Regions from separate parts of the Streptomyces sp. NPDC088706 genome, predicted to be linked through region 3. Evidence: riboswitches for the same ligand, from Rfam matches in the RefSeq annotation. Region 3 holds a riboswitch; each other region holds the start of a gene.

Region 1 (5,073 bases), on a different contig from region 3:
GGCCGTCGAGCAGCTGCCCGACGAGAGGGTCCTGGAGGGTCGTGTCCACCCGGAGAGTCTACGAGCCGCCACCGACACCCCGGACGGGCCGGGGCACTCCCGGAGCCGTTCCAGGACCGATCCGTGACACGGCACACTCCCCGGCGGGAGTGTCAGAACGCCGGGCGCTCGGGGTCGAGCGCCGCCCGCCCGTCCACCGGCGAGGAGGCCTCGGCGAAGTGCCGGCGCGGAATGCGGCCCGCCCGGTACGCCAGACGTCCGCCGTCCACCGCGTGCCGCATCGCGGCGGCCATCAGCTCCGGCTCCTGGGCCCGGGTCACCGCCGATGCGAGCATCACAGCCGCGCACCCCAGCTCCATCGCCAGCGCCGCGTCCGACGCGGTCCCGGCCCCCGCGTCCAGGATCACCGGCACCCCGGCCCGCTCCACGATCAGCTCGAAGTTGTGCGGGTTGCGGATGCCGAGCCCGGAGCCGATGGGGGAGCCGAGCGGCATGATCGCCGCGCACCCCACGTCCTCCAGCTTCCGGGCGAGGACCGGGTCGTCGTTGGTGTACGGCAGCACGGTGAACCCGTCGTCGACCAGGATCTCGGCCGCGTCCAGCAGCTCGATCGGGTCCGGCAGCAGCGTCCGCTCGTCGGCCACCACCTCCAGCTTGACCCAGTCGGTCCCGAGCGCCTCCCGGGCCAGCCGCGCGGTCAGCACCGCCTCGCCCGCGGTGAAGCAGCCCGCCGTGTTCGGCAGCACCTGGATGGAGAGCCGCTCCAGCACGGAGAGGACCGAGCCCTGCACGGTCGGGTCGAGCCGGCGCATGGCGACCGTGGTCAGCTCGGTCCCCGATGCGATCAGGGAGCGTTCCAGCACCTCCAGGCTCGGCGCGCCGCCGGTGCCCATGATCAGCCGCGATCCGAAGGTGGCGGGCCCCAGGGTGAAGACGTCGTCGGACACGGTCAGCCTCCCTGTACGGCGGTCAGGACCTCGACGCGGTCACCCTCGCCGAGCGTGGTGGCGGCCCACCGGCCGCGCGGCACGACACATTCGTTGACCGCGGCGGCGACCCCGGACGGCGCGGCGGTCAGGGTGGCGACGAGGCGGTCCAGCGGGGTGCCCGCGTCGAGGGTGCGCGGCTCCCCGTTCACCGAGACGGATACGGACGGGCTCATGCGGGCTGCTCCTGGAGTACGGGGGCGGCGACGGCGGACGCGAACCGGCCCGGGGCGAAGGGGCGGGCCACCTCGGGCAGCTCGCCGGTGGTCAGCACCTCGGCCATCGCGTCACCGGTGACGGGCGTCAGCAGGACGCCGTTGCGGTGGTGGCCGGTGGCGAGGAGGAGACCGGGCAGGGCGGTCGGGCCGAGCAGGGGTGCGTTGTCGGGCGACGCGGGGCGCAGACCGGCCCGGGTCTCGGTGAGCGGCAGCTCGGTGATGCCGGGTACCAGCTCATGGGCGTCGCGCAGCAGCTCGTACACCCCGCCGGCGGTGACCGTGGTGTCCCAGCCCATCTCCTCGCTGGTGGCACCGATGACCAGCTCGCCGTTCTCGCGCGGTACGAGGTAGAGGTGGCCGCCCCGGACCACGGCGCGCACGGTCCGGCTGAGGAAGGGGGCGTACGCCGGTGGCACGGTCAGCCGCAGGACCTGGCCCTTGACCGGGCGGACCGGCGGCACGGCCTCCTCCGGCAGCCCCGCGAGCCGGCCGCTGAGGCTGCCCGCCGCGAGGACGACCTGGTCGGCCTTGAGCTTCGTACCGCCTTCGAGTACGGCTCCGGCCGCCCGGCCCCCGGCGACGGTGAGCCGCTCGGCCGGGGCCCGGTGGAAGGCGACCCCCGCCCGCTCGCAGGCGGCCAGCAGCGCGGCGGCGAGCCGGCGCGGGTCCACCTGGTGGTCGCCGTCGACCCGCAGCCCGCCCCGCACGCCCGGCGCCAGCATCGGCTCCAGGCGTCGGCACTCACGGCCGCTGAGCCAGACCGACTCCAGGCCCGAACGCTCCTGGAGGGCGTGCAGCTCCCGCAGATGGGCGCGGTCGTCGGAGTCCAGCGCGACGGCCAGCGTGCCGCAGGTACGGAAACCGGTCTCCCGGCCGCTCGCCGCCTCCAGCTCCGCGACGAACTCCGGATAGCGGGCGGCGGAGGCGAGGTTGAGGCCGAGCAACATCTCCTCGCCGTAGTGCAGTTCGGTGACGGCGGCCAGCATGCCCGCCGCGACCTGGGCGGCCCCGCCGCCCGGATCGGGATCGGCCACGGTGACGGCCAGCCCGCGCTGGGCCGCCCGCCACGCGGTGACCAGGCCGATGACGCCGCCCCCGATGACGAGGACGTCGGATCCTGAGCTTCCCCCCGGGATTCCGGAGGCTTTCCCCGAGACGCGCATGGGTGTCCAGCCCCTCCCTTCGCCGGCATGACCCGGATCAGGTTCGTACGGTCGGAGGCGCTCCAGCCTCCCTCTCAGCCCGGTGCGTCCGGGCTCCCGCGAGTGTTCTACCGTGGCCAGCCTAGACCCACTCGCCCACGGCCGGTAAGCGGCCGGTCAAGGGAGCAGCCACCGTGGCCCGTTCACTCGACGGACTCGTCCTCTCGCCCGTCGCCGACCAGGCCCCCGGCCAGGTGGGCACCCGTACCCGCTTCACGTACCACGAGCGGGGCGGCCGGATCTGGGCCGAGTACGCGGGCGGTGACGTCGTCCGCGGTCATCTCGTCGGCACCCGCGAGGGGGACGCGCTCGACTTCCGCTACGTCCAGCTCAAGCAGGACGGGACGACCTCCTGCGGCCACTGCCTCTCCACCGTCGTCGATCTCGCGGACGGCCGGGTGCGGCTGGAGGAGCGCTGGGCGTGGGAGTCCCAGGAGGGCAGCGGGACGAGCGTGGTGGAGGAAGTACCCGCCTGACGCTGCGTCAGATGAATAGACTGGTACACGTGAGCGAGCAGACGGAACACCACGCGGCGCGGCAGCGGACACGGAACGTCGTGGTCGTCGGAGCGGGCATGGCGGGCGTACAGACCGCCGTCGCCCTGCGGGAAGCCGGCTTCACCGGCCCCGTCACACTGATCGGCGCCGAACCCCACCAGCCCTACGACCGGCCGCCCCTGTCCAAGGCGGTGCTGCTGGGCAAGGCCGAGGACTCCGCCTTCGACGTCGACTTCGAGGCGCTGGACATCACGCTCCGCCTCGGCCTGGACGTCACCGCCCTGCGCGCCGCCGACCACGTACTGGACACGGCGGGCGGCCCCGTCCCCTACGACGTCCTGGTCCTGGCGACCGGCGCCGAGCCCATCGCCCTGCCCGGCACCGAAGGCGTCCCCGGCGTCCATCTGCTGCGCACCCTCGACGACGCCGCCCGGCTGCGGCCCGTCCTGGAGCGGCAGCATGACGTGGTCGTCGTCGGGGCGGGGTGGATCGGCGCCGAGTTCGCCACCGCCGCCCGCGCCGCCGGCTGCGCGGTCACCGTCGCCGAGGCCGCCGCCCGCCCGCTGGCCGGCACCCTGCCCGCCGAGGTCGCCGCCCCGATGGCCGGCTGGTACGCGGAGAGCGGCGCCGAACTCCTCACCGGCGTCCGGGTCGAGCGGGTCGGGGAGGGTGCGGTCGCCCTCGCGGACGGCCGCACCCTGCCCGCCGGGGCCGTCGTCGTCGGCATCGGTGCCCGCCCCGCCACCGGCTGGCTCGCCGGCTCCGGCGTCGAACGCGGCCCGGACGGCTCGATCACCGCCGACAGCGCGCTGCGCACCTCCCTGCCCGATGTGTACGCGGTCGGGGACTGCGCCTCCTTCCCCTCCGCCCGCTACGGCGAACGCCTGCTGATCCACCACTGGGACAACGCCCTCCAGGGCCCGCGGACCGCGGCCGCCGCGATCCTCGCCGCCGAGAGCGGTGCGCCGCTCCCCGTCCACGACCCCGTCCCCTACTTCTGGTCCGAGCAGTTCGGCCGCTTCGTGCAGTACGCCGGCCACCACGCCCACGCCGACACCCTGCTGTGGCGCGGCGACGGCGCCGAGTCCGCCTGGTCGGTGTGCTGGCTCAAGGCCGGGGCCCTGGTCGCCGTCCTCGCGGTGGGCCGCCCCCGTGACCTCGCCCAGGGCCGCAAGCTCATCGAATCCGGAGCCGTGCTCGACCCCGACCGGGTCGCCGACCCCGCCGTACCGCTGAAGTCCACCGCCCTGTGAGCCTGCGGGCCGACCGTACGAGCGCGGCCCGTGGGACCCCCGTACGGTCGGCCCGGCTACCGGCTGTCGGTCCGGGATGGCACGCTTGTCCTTGTGACCGAGATTGACGCAAAGACCGATGCTCTCGTCCCCGCCTGGCTCCACCTCCCCGACATCGCGGAAAAGCTCGACGTCGAGGTGACGCGCGTACGGCAGCTGGTCAAGGAGGGCCAGCTCATCGCCGTACGCCGTGGTGAGAACCGGACGCTTCAGGTGCCCGCCGCCTTCATCGACGGCGACAAGGTGGTCAAGGGCCTCTCCGGCACCCTGACCCTCCTGAGGGACGACGGCTATTCCGACGAAGAGATGCTGGAATGGCTCTTCACCCCCGATCCGACCCTGCCCGGCACCCCCGCGCAGGCGCTGAGCGAGAATCGCGGTACGGAGGTGAAGCGCCGCGCCCAGGCGCTCGCCGTCTGACCGACACGACCGGAAGCGGCGTACGGGCCCCGCGTGCAGCGCGGCCCGTATCCCGCCACGACCACGGGGGGACTCCACCATGCCCACGCCCAGCGAGCAGCTGTCCGACGCCCGGCTCTATCTGTGTACGGACGCCCGCAGGAAGCAGGGCGACCTCCCCGCGTTCCTGGACGCCGCGCTCTCCGGTGGGGTCGACATCGTCCAGCTCCGGGACAAGGGCATGGAGGCCGCCGAGGAGCTCGATCACCTCGCGGTCCTCGCCGACGCCTGCCGGCGCCACGGCAAGCTCCTCGCCGTCAACGACCGCGCCGACGTCGCCCACGCCATCGGCGCCGACGTCCTGCACCTGGGCCAGGGCGACCTGCCGGTGGACGCCGCCCGCGCGATCATCGGCCCCGGCCGGTTGGTCGGCCGCTCCACGCACGCCGAGTCCGAGGTCGACGCCGCCGTCGCCCAGG
Region 2 (5,073 bases), on a different contig from region 3:
TCGAGCAGTTGGGCGGTCTGGCGGTAGACCTCCACCTCCAGGGTGGAGTAGCCCGGGCCGCCGAGGATCTGCACGACACCGAACGAGGTGAACGTGAACAGGAAGACCATCAGTGCGGCGGCGGCCACCGCCGGAGCGAGCGCGGGCAGCGTCACCCGCCGCCAGGCGGCGAACCGTCCGGCGCCGAGCACCCGGGCGGCCTCCTCCTGGCGCGGGTCCAGCTGCGACCAGAGGCCGCCCACCGTCCGTACGACCACGGCGTAGTTGAAGAAGACGTGCGCCAGCAGGATCGCCCACACGGTGGTGTCGAGCCGCAGCCCCCACAGCTCGTCCAGGAAGCCGCCGCGCCCGAGCAGCGCCAGGAACGCGGTGCCGACGACGACCGTGGGCAGCACGAAGGGCACGGTGACGACCGCGCGCAGCACCTGCTTCCCGGGGAAGTCGAAGCGGGCGAAGACATACGCGCCGGGCAGGGCGATCAGCAGGGTGAGCGCGGTGGAGGCGAGGGCCTGCCAGGTGGTGAACCAGAGGACGTCGAGGATGTCCGGGCGGATCAGCACCTCGCCGATCCGCCCGAACTGCCACCGGCCCGCCACCTTCAGCCCACGGCCGACGATCGCGGTCACGGGGTAGCCGAAGAAGAGGGCGAAGAACGCGACGGGCACGGCCATCAGGCCGAGCCGTACCGCCGCCCCGCGCCGCCCTCCCCCGCCGGCGGTACCGGCTACTTCACGGCGAGCGAGTGCCACGACCGGACCCACTGCTCACGGTTGGCGGCGATCTTGTCCGGCGCCACCGTGGCCGGCTTGTCGACACTCTCGCCGAACTCGGTGAAGATCGCCGGGAGCTTCGCGTCCGTGACGACCGGGTTCACGAACATGTTCAGCGGCACGTCCTCCTGGAACGGCTTGCTGATCAGGAAGTCCAGCAGCGCCTTGCCGCCCTCCTCGTTCTTCGCGCCGTCCAGCAGTCCGGCGTACTCGGTCTGCCGGAAGCAGGTCCCGGTGGAGACGCCGGTGGGGGCCTCCTCGGGCCGCGGGTCGGCGTAGAGGACCTCGACGGGCGGGCTGGAGGCGTAGGAGACGACGAGCGGCCGGTCCGCCTTGGCCTTCCTGCCGCCGGCGGAGCCGGAGAACTCCTCGCTGTAGGCCTGCTCCCAGCTGTCGACCACCTTGACGCCGTTGGCCTTGAGCTTCTTCCAGTACGCCTCGTAGCCGTCCTCGCCCTGGGTGGCGACGGTGCCGAGGAGGAAGCCGAGGCCGGGCGAGGAGCTCGCCGCGTTCTCGGTGACGAGGAGGTTCTTGTACGCGGGCTTCAGCAGGTCCTCGAAGGTCTGCGGCGGCGCGAGTTTCTTGTCGGCGAAGTACTTCTTGTCGTAGTTGACGCAGATGTCGCCGGTGTCGACGGGCGTGACGCGGTGCTTGTCGTCCTGCTCGGTGCCCTCCGCGACCCGGTCCAGGCCCTTGGCCTCGTACGCGGTGAAGAGGCCGTTGTCGAGGGCGCGGGAGAGCAGGGTGTTGTCGACGCCGAAGAAGACGTCGCCGCGCGGGGAGCCCTTGGTCAGGATCTCCTGGTTGAGGGCGGCGCCGGCGTCGCCGCTCTTGAGGAGCTTGACGGTGTAGCCGCTCTCCTTGGTGAACCGCTTCAGCACCGCTGGCGAGGCGTTGAAGGAGTCGTGGGTGACCAGGGTGACGGTCCTGGAGCCGCTGCCCTTGGACGCGCCGGACCCGGCCGAGCTGTCGCCCGAGCCGCCGCAGCCCGCGAGGACGGTGACGCCGAGCGCCGCCGCGAGCGCGGTCGAGGCGTACTTCTTGGTGGTGTTCATGTGATTCCTCCTGGAGGTGACCAGGAAGAGACGCGGCCCTGCCCGCCGCCGGGTCGTACCGGAAGCGGGCAGGGCGCAACAGCTTGAGTAAGGTCCGAACTTCCTACCCGGAATGACCCGGGCGAGGTTCAGAGGGTCTGCGGCCGACCTGTCCTCGGTGCCGCACTCTCAGCGCTGTGGCGCTCCCCTGTCGGAATATGAAGTTGATTTCGCGCCCAGGCTACACCGGCGGTTTTCGGCCGGGTGCCGTGAGGCCGTCCGCACTCAGCGCTCGGAGGCCGCCAGCTGCCCGCAGGCCCCGTCGATCTCCTGGCCGCGGGTGTCCCGGACGGTGACGGGCACGCCGTGGGCCGCGATGGCCTCGACGAACGCCTTCTCGTCCTCGGGCCGCGAGGCTGTCCACTTGGAGCCGGGCGTGGGGTTGAGCGGGATCAGGTTGACGTGCACCCGCTTGCCCTTGAGCAGCCGGCCGAGCAGGTCGCCGCGCCAGGCCTGGTCGTTGATGTCCCGGATCAGGGCGTACTCGATGGAGATGCGGCGGCCGGACTTCTCCGCGTACTCCCAGGCGGCGTCCAGCACCTCGCGCACGTTCCACCGGGTGTTGACGGGGACCAGGGTGTCGCGCAGCTCGTCGTCCGGGGCGTGCAGCGAGACGGCCAGGCGGCACTTGAAGCCCTCGTCCGCGAAGCGCAGCATCGCCGGGACGAGCCCGACGGTGGAGACGGTGATCCCGCGCTGGGAGAGGCCGAGACCGTCCGGCTCGGGGTCGGTGAGCCGGCGGATCGCTCCGACGACGCGGTTGTAGTTGGCGAGCGGCTCGCCCATGCCCATGAAGACGATGTTGGAGAGCCGGGCAGGACCGCCGGGCACCTCGCCGTCGCGCAGGGCCCGCATGCCGTCGACGATCTGGTGCACGATCTCGGCGGTGGACAGATTGCGGTCGAGCCCGGCCTGCCCGGTGGCGCAGAAGGGGCAGTTCATCCCGCAGCCGGCCTGGGAGGAGATGCACATCGTGACGCGCTCGGGGTAGCGCATCAGGACGGACTCGACGAGCGTCCCGTCGTGCAGCTTCCACAGCGTCTTACGGGTGGTGTCGTCGTCGCAGCTGATGTGGCGGACCACGGACATCAGGTCGGGGAACAGCGCCTCGGCGAGCTTCTCCCGGGACCCGGCGGGAATGTTGGTCCACTGCGCCGGGTCGTGCGCGTACCGCGCGAAGTAGTGCTGCGAGAGCTGCTGGGCGCGGAACGGCTTCTCGCCGGTCGCGGCGACCGCTTCCTTGCGCTCGGCGGGCGTGAGGTCGGCGAGGTGCCGCGGCGGCTTCTTGGCTCCGCGGGGCGCGACGAAAGTGAGTTCTCCGGGCTTAGGCATGGTTCATCCAGTGTCGCAGACAGACGGGTGAGGGCCCGCCGCCCTGTGGACGACGGACCCTCACTCGTAGAACGTGCAGGTGGGACGGGTGCGTACGGGCTCAGCCGGAGCCGACGAACAGCACCAGCAGGAGCCAGACCACCGGCGCGGTCGGCAGCAGCGAGTCCAGCCGGTCCATGATGCCGCCGTGGCCGGGGAGCAGGGTGCCCATGTCCTTGATCCCGAGGTCCCGCTTGATCATCGACTCGCCCAGGTCGCCGAGGGTGGCACTGACGGCGACCGCGAGACCGAGCAGCAGCCCCTGCCACCAGGCGCCGCCGTCGATCAGGAACTCCATGCACAGCGCGCCGCCGACCATGGCGAAGGAAACGGCACCGAGCAGACCCTCGCGGGTCTTGCCGGGGCTGATGCGCGGCGCGAGCTTGTGGGTGCCGAAGCGCCAGCCGACCGCGTACGCCCCGGTGTCGCTGACGACGGTGAGGACGAGGAAGACCAGGACCCGCCACCGCCCGTCGTCCGCCGCCAGCATCAGGGCGACGAAGGTGGCGAGGAACGGGACGTAGAACGCGGCGAAGACGCCGGCGGTGACGTCCTTGAGGTACCCCTCCGGCGGTTCGGTCATCCGCCAGACCAGCACCGCCAGGGCGGTCAGGGCCATGGCGACCCAGGCGCCCTCCGCGCCCCGCGCGTAACCGGCGACGACCATCGCGGCCCCGCCCACCGCCAGCGGGACGAGGGGCGCCTTGATGCCCTTCTGCTCCCGCAGCCGGGAGGTGAGCTCCCGGAGGCCGACCACGACGGCGAGGGCGACCACGCCGACGAAGACGGCCTTCACGATGAACAACGAGGCCACGATGACGGCGCCGAGCCCCAGGCCGACCCCTATGGCGGCGCGCAGATCACGCCCCGCACGCTTCTTCTGCGGCGGGGACGGCAACGGGGTGGACATGGGCTCCTGCGGCTTCTCGTCACGGAACAGGGGGCCGCTGACGTACGCGGCGTCCCCGTCCCGGCCGTCGGGGCTCTCTGCGTCTCTACCTGCGTCGGGAACGTCCGGCACGTTGGGCATGGGCCGAGTCTGCTGGGCTTCATACACATCGTAGGCAGGACCCGCCGGAGCGACCCCCATCTCGGGGGCACCCCGGAAACCGGCTCCCTGCGGTGCGCCCCAGGAAGAGTCGTTCATCAGACTTCGAGCAGCTCGGCTTCCTTGTGCTTGAGCAGCTCGTCCACCTGCGCGACGTACTTCGCGGTGGTGTCGTCGAGCTCCTTCTCGGCGCGGCGCACCTCGTCCTCGCCGGACTCCTTGTCCTTCACGAGCTTGTCGAGCGCTTCCTTGGCCTTGCGGCGGATGGAGCGGATCGAGATCTTGGAGTCCTCGGCCTTGGTCTTGGCGACCTTGATGTACTCCTTGCGGCGGTCCTGGGTCAGCTCGGGGAACGTCACCCGGATGATGTTGCCGTCGTTGCTCGGGTTGACGCCGAGGTCGGAGTCGCGGATCGCCTGCTCGATGTTGCGCAGCGCGGTCTTGTCGAACGGCGTCACGACGGCCATCCGCGGCTCGGGAACCGAGAACGAGGCCAGCTGGTTGATCGGGGTCAGCGCGCCGTAGTAGTCGGCGACGATCTTGTTGAACATCGCCGGGTGCGCGCGGCCGGTACGGATCGCGGCGAAGTCCTCTTTCGCAACGACAACGGCCTTCTCCATCTTCTCCTCGGCCTCGAGGAGGATTTCTTCGATCACCACGTGCTCCTGCGTGTCTTGAGCGGACCCGTCATCGACGGGCCCTGCGGGTCCTGCGTCGCGTCCTCACCTGCACGGTGTCCGACCGGCAGGCCGTTGTCCATCCTGGGGGCCGTCAGGCCCGGGTGCTCTCG
Region 3 (5,073 bases):
AGCGGCCGCGCGTCGATCACGGTCGGGACGGAGACGACGCAGGTCGGCCGGGGGAGCGTCGTCTATGTGCCGGCCGGAGTCGCCCACAAGTTCCACCACATCACCGAGGACCTGCGCGTGATGGTCGTCTTCTCCCCGCCGGAGGGCTGAACCCCGGGGTTCCCTAAGGGTTCGATCAGGGGTCTTCAAGGGCTGCGAGGCCCCCGCCGGGGTCGTGCGCGCCCTTAGCATCGAGGCAGCGACCCAGAGAGACGAGGTAGATGGCGATGGCCGTGCGGGAGATGTACGCGGGGATGCCCTGGTGGGTGAAGTGGATCGCGGTGCCCGTGATCGCGATCTTCGTTTTCGGCGGACTGATCGCCAGCGTGATCGGCTTCGTGATCGGCCTGCTCTTCAAGGTGCTGGTCTTCGTCGTGCTGGTCGGCGGTCTGATCTTCGTCGTACGCACGTTCATGTCCTCGTCGTCCTCGCGTGGCGACTGGTAGGAGACGTCCCGTGAGCCGGTGCGGCGCGGGGGTGCGCACGGGCCTGCGGATTAGCCCAGCTGAGCTAAGTCCCGGAGGAAAACCCCCTCCGGTCGGACGCGGCCGATACAGTGACATAACGCTGCCGCCATCTGGAATGTGACCTTCTGTCACCGAACCGACCGAGTGACCAGTGGTGTGGACGACGGTCCGGTCGTTGGTGCGGCAGGCCCGTGGGGGCGGCCTCCACGGGAGGGCTGAGGGCCCGTCACCATGCCCTGGGGGTGACCTTTGACCACGGCATCGAGCACCGCTGTCCCGACGTTGATCGGTTCGGTTCAGCGGGCGTTGAGGCTGCTGGAGGCTGTGGGCACCCATCGGGACGGGGCGCCCGCCAAGCAGCTCGCACGTGAGGCGGGCCTACCGCTGCCGACCGCGTACCACCTGCTGCGCACCCTCACTCATGAGGGCTATCTCCGCCGGGAGAACGGTGTCTTCCTCTTCGGCGAGGCCGCCGAGAACCTGACCGCGGCCCAGGGCCCCAGAAGCCGCCCCGCCACCGTCACCGACTCCCTCGCGCACTGGCGGGACGTCATCGGGGTCCCGGTGTACTGCGCTGTCTACCGGGACGGTGAGATCGAGCTCATCGGGGTCGCGGACGCCCCCGACACCCCCGCGGTGGACGAGTGGGCCTCCTTCCGGGAGACCGGCCACGCGCACGCGATCGGGCAGTGCCTTCTCGGCCAGCTCGACGAGAAGGACCGCGAGGACCACCTCGACCGGCACCCCGTTCGGCCCCTTACCCGTTACTCAGTGCGAGATCGAGCGGCACTTCTGGAGCGGCTGCGGACGTTGCGGCGGGGTGAACCGGTCATCGAACGCCAGGAGTACGCACTGGGGACCGTCTGCGCCGCCATTCCCGTCACGGCCGGTGCCACCATTGCGGCCATGGCCATTTCCGTACCCCTGGACCGGGAGGAACGGTTGCTGCCCGCAGTCGAACAGCTACGTGGCGAAGTGGCGAGCCTCTTGCGTTCGTTCGTGTTCTCTATCAGTATCTGAAAAATCACTCCTTGTGATCTGCTATCGCGTGCACCACGATGGCGTCAATAGGGCCATAGGGGATCATTCCTGGCCAGTTTCATCTACTGCGGGGTTGAACGATGCGCGAGTCGGTTCAAGCAGAGGTCATGATGAGCTTCCTCGTCTCCGAGGAGCTCTCCTTCCGTATTCCGGTGGAGCTCCGGTACGAGGTGGCTGATCCCTATGCCATCCGGATGACGTTCCATCTGCCCGGCGATGCCCCTGTGACCTGGGCATTCGGCCGCGAGCTGCTGCTGGACGGGATCAACAGCCCCAGTGGCGACGGCGATGTGCACATCGGGCCGACGGAGCCCGAGGGCCTCGGCGATGTGCACATCCGCCTCCAGGTGGGCGCGGACCGCGCGCTGTTCAGAGCCGGCACGGCACCGCTGGTGGCGTTCCTCGACCGGACCGACAAGCTGGTGCCCCTCGGTCAGGAGCACACGCTGGGTGACTTCGACGGCAACCTGGAGGAGGCGCTCGGCCGCATCCTCGCCGAGGAACAGAACGCGGGCTGAGCGCCCGTACCTCCCCGCCTCACGCCTTACGGCGGCGGCCCCTGCCGGTCCGCGCGGGGGCGGCGGCCGTGGATGAGGAGGTGCCGGTCCCCGGGCGGTCCGCGGAGACCACCAGTGCGGCGAGCACCGTCGTCACCGGCACCGACGCGACCAGACCGATCGAACCGACCAGCGTCCGGACGATCTCCTCGGCGACCAACTCGCTGTTGGCCACCGTCCCCACGTTGCTCTGGGCGATGGAGAAGAGCAGCAGCAGCGGCAGCGCCGCGCCCGCGTACGCCAGCACCAGGGTGTTCACGACCGAGGCGATGTGGTCCCGTCCGATGCGGATACCTGCCCGGTACAGCCCGCGCCAACCCATCCGCGGGTCCGCCTGATGCAGTTCCCAGACGGCGGAGGTCTGGGTGACCGTCACATCGTCGAGCACCCCGAGCGATCCGATGATGACACCGGCCAGCAGCAGACCGCTCATGTCGATGTCCGGGTACAGCCCGTGGATGAGGCCGGTGTTGTCGTCGGTGTTGCCGCTCAGGTCCGCCCAGCCGATGAACAGGGAGCCCAGCAGCCCGATCAGCAGCAGGGAGATCAGCGTGCCGATGACCGCTACGGAGGTGCGCGCGGTCACCCCGTGGCACATGTAGAGCGCCGCCAGCATGATGGCGCTGGCCCCGATCACCGCCACCACCAGCGGATTCGAGCCCTGCAGGATCGCCGGCAGGATGAACAGCGTCAGTACGGCGAACGAGACGGCCAGCGCCACCAGCGCCATCACCCCGCGCAGCCGGCCCACCGCGACCACCGCCAGGGCGAAGATCGCGGCCAGCAGCGTCATCGGGATCTTCCGGTTCACATCGGTGACGGAGTACTGGAGGTCGCGGGGCGCGTCGGGGGCGTAGGCCACGACCACGCCCTGGCCCTCGCGTAGTTGGCGGGGCGCGTCCGGCTGGACCACCTCGACGAACCTGCGGCCCTTGTCGTCACCGCTGGTCACTTCGACGGTCGCCTTCGCGCACTCCCCTTCCTCCTCGTCCACGGCTTCCCGGCCCGGGGGGGTGGAGGTGTCACCGGTCGGCGGGACCTGCGCGGCGTTGACGTCGGCGCAGTCGACCTTGACGACCTGGACCACCTTGCCGTCCTGGGTCTGCCGGTCGAATCCGACACCGGTGCGCTCGTGGTCGGGGGCGCCACCGGGCCAGAACGCGATCAGGCCGACGACGACCGCCGTGGCGAACGGGATCAGTACCGCGGCGATGACCTTGCGCAGGTGCTGGGAGACCGGGGCGGCGGGCCCGTGGCTGTGCGTGTGGCCGTGGGGGTGGTCCTGGGGCGGGGGTGCGGGGTCACTTTGGGGGGAGGTCACGGGGCGATCATCGCAAGAACGGGAGGGCCCTCTGGTCAGCTCGCCGGAAAGGACGCTAGCGTGGAGGCACCTTTGCACACGCGGGAGCTCGGAGCACCGGGCTGAGAGGGCGCTGACCGCCGTACATCTGTACGGAACACGCTGCGCCGACCGCCGAACCTGTTACCGGGTAATGCCGGCGTAGGGAGTAGGTCTCATGACCACAGCGGACGCACGCACGCCTGCCTCGAAACAGAACGACGGAACGCCGAACGGCACGACGCCGGGCGACGGGACCCCGAAGGACGAGGCCGGGAAGTCCATCGGTTGGCACAAGGGGTACGTCCAGGGCTCACGCCCGGACCTCCGGGTGCCGGTCCGACAGGTGCACCTGACCAACGGCAAGGACGTGACGCTGTACGACACGTCGGGGCCGTACACCGATCCCTCCATCGACACCGATGTCCGCCGCGGCCTCGCGCCCCTGCGGGAGAACTGGATCATCGCCCGCGGCGACACCGAGGAGTACGCGGGCCGCCCGGCCCGCCCCGAGGACGACGGGCTCAAGCACACCTCGCCGCGCGGCGGGCTGCGCAACCTGGACGCCGTCTTCCCCGGCCGGCCGCGCCAGCCGCGCCGCAGCCGCGACGGACGCCCCGTCACCCAGCTCGCGTACGCCCGGCGGGGTGAGATCACCCCGGAGATGGAATACGTCGCGATCCGGGAGAACGTCGAGGCCGAGGTCGTCCGCGAGGAGATCGCGGCGGGTCGCGCCGTGCTGCCGGCCAACGTCAACCACCCCGAGATCGAGCCGATGATCATCGGCAAGCGGTTCCTGGTGAAGGTCAACGCCAACATCGGCAACTCGGCCGTCACCTCCTCCATCGAGGAGGAGGTGGACAAGATGACCTGGGCGACCAAATGGGGCGCCGACACGGTCATGGACCTGTCCACCGGCCGCAACATCCACACCACCCGTGAGTGGGTGCTGCGCAACTCCCCCGTACCGATCGGCACCGTCCCGCTGTACCAGGCGCTGGAAAAGGTGGACGGCCGGGCCGAGGAGCTGACCTGGGAGATCTACAAGGACACCGTCATCGAGCAGGCCGAACAGGGCGTGGACTACATGACGGTGCACGCCGGAGTGCGCCTGCCGTACGTCCCACTGACGGCCCGTCGCAAGACCGGTATCGTCTCGCGCGGCGGCTCGATCATGGCGGCCTGGTGCCTGGCGCACCACAAGGAGTCGTTCCTCTACGAGCGCTTCGAGGAGCTCTGCGAGATCCTCGCGGCGTACGACGTCACCTACTCCCTCGGTGACGGGCTGCGCCCCGGTTCGATCGCCGACGCCAACGACGAGGCGCAGTTCGCCGAGCTGCGCACGCTGGGCGAGCTGAACACGATCGCCAAGCGGTTCGGCGTCCAGACCATGATCGAGGGCCCCGGGCACGTCCCGATGCACAAGATCAAGGAGAACATCGACCTCCAGCAGGAGATCTGCGAGGAGGCGCCGTTCTACACGCTCGGCCCGCTGACCACGGACGTCGCGCCCGCCTACGACCACATCACCTCGGGCATCGGCGCCGCGATGATCGCCTGGTGGGGCACGGCGATGCTCTGCTACGTCACGCCCAAGGAGCACCTGGGGCTGCCCAACCGGGACGACGTG

The links. A riboswitch is a leader RNA that binds a small molecule or an ion and turns the genes downstream of it on or off. The one in region 3 is predicted to bind thiamine pyrophosphate.
Region 1: linked by a shared signal. The riboswitch ahead of thiO (glycine oxidase ThiO) and the one ahead of thiC (phosphomethylpyrimidine synthase ThiC) in region 3 are both predicted to bind thiamine pyrophosphate.
Region 2: linked by a shared signal. The riboswitch ahead of ACIQAK_RS26730 (thiamine ABC transporter substrate-binding protein) and the one ahead of thiC (phosphomethylpyrimidine synthase ThiC) in region 3 are both predicted to bind thiamine pyrophosphate.

What each region holds. Positions count from the first base shown of each region.
Region 1 covers NZ_JBIVLW010000001.1:321,776-326,848, reverse strand. The annotation lists gene pknB (Stk1 family PASTA domain-containing Ser/Thr kinase) at 1-49, opposite strand, end outside; gene ACIQAK_RS01510 (thiazole synthase) at 153-947, opposite strand; gene thiS (sulfur carrier protein ThiS) at 950-1,162, opposite strand; gene thiO (glycine oxidase ThiO) at 1,159-2,367, opposite strand; TPP riboswitch at 2,365-2,477, opposite strand; gene ACIQAK_RS01495 (hypothetical protein) at 2,541-2,882, shown strand; gene ACIQAK_RS01490 (FAD-dependent oxidoreductase) at 2,912-4,156, shown strand; gene ACIQAK_RS01485 (Rv2175c family DNA-binding protein) at 4,250-4,615, shown strand; gene thiE (thiamine phosphate synthase) at 4,695-5,073, shown strand, end outside.
Region 2 covers NZ_JBIVLW010000015.1:58,966-64,038, reverse strand. The annotation lists gene ACIQAK_RS26735 (iron ABC transporter permease) at 1-671, opposite strand, end outside; gene ACIQAK_RS26730 (thiamine ABC transporter substrate-binding protein) at 725-1,825, opposite strand; TPP riboswitch at 1,908-2,024, opposite strand; gene rlmN (23S rRNA (adenine(2503)-C(2))-methyltransferase RlmN) at 2,090-3,196, opposite strand; gene ACIQAK_RS26720 (phosphatidate cytidylyltransferase) at 3,297-4,382, opposite strand; gene frr (ribosome recycling factor) at 4,382-4,939, opposite strand; gene pyrH (UMP kinase) at 5,055-5,073, opposite strand, start outside.
Region 3 covers NZ_JBIVLW010000003.1:496,179-501,251, forward strand. The annotation lists gene ACIQAK_RS11710 (cupin domain-containing protein) at 1-150, shown strand, start outside; gene ACIQAK_RS11715 (DUF5326 family protein) at 273-485, shown strand; gene ACIQAK_RS11720 (helix-turn-helix domain-containing protein) at 756-1,526, shown strand; gene ACIQAK_RS11725 (SsgA family sporulation/cell division regulator) at 1,628-2,065, shown strand; gene ACIQAK_RS11730 (YibE/F family protein) at 2,085-3,425, opposite strand; TPP riboswitch at 3,496-3,629, shown strand; gene thiC (phosphomethylpyrimidine synthase ThiC) at 3,622-5,073, shown strand, end outside.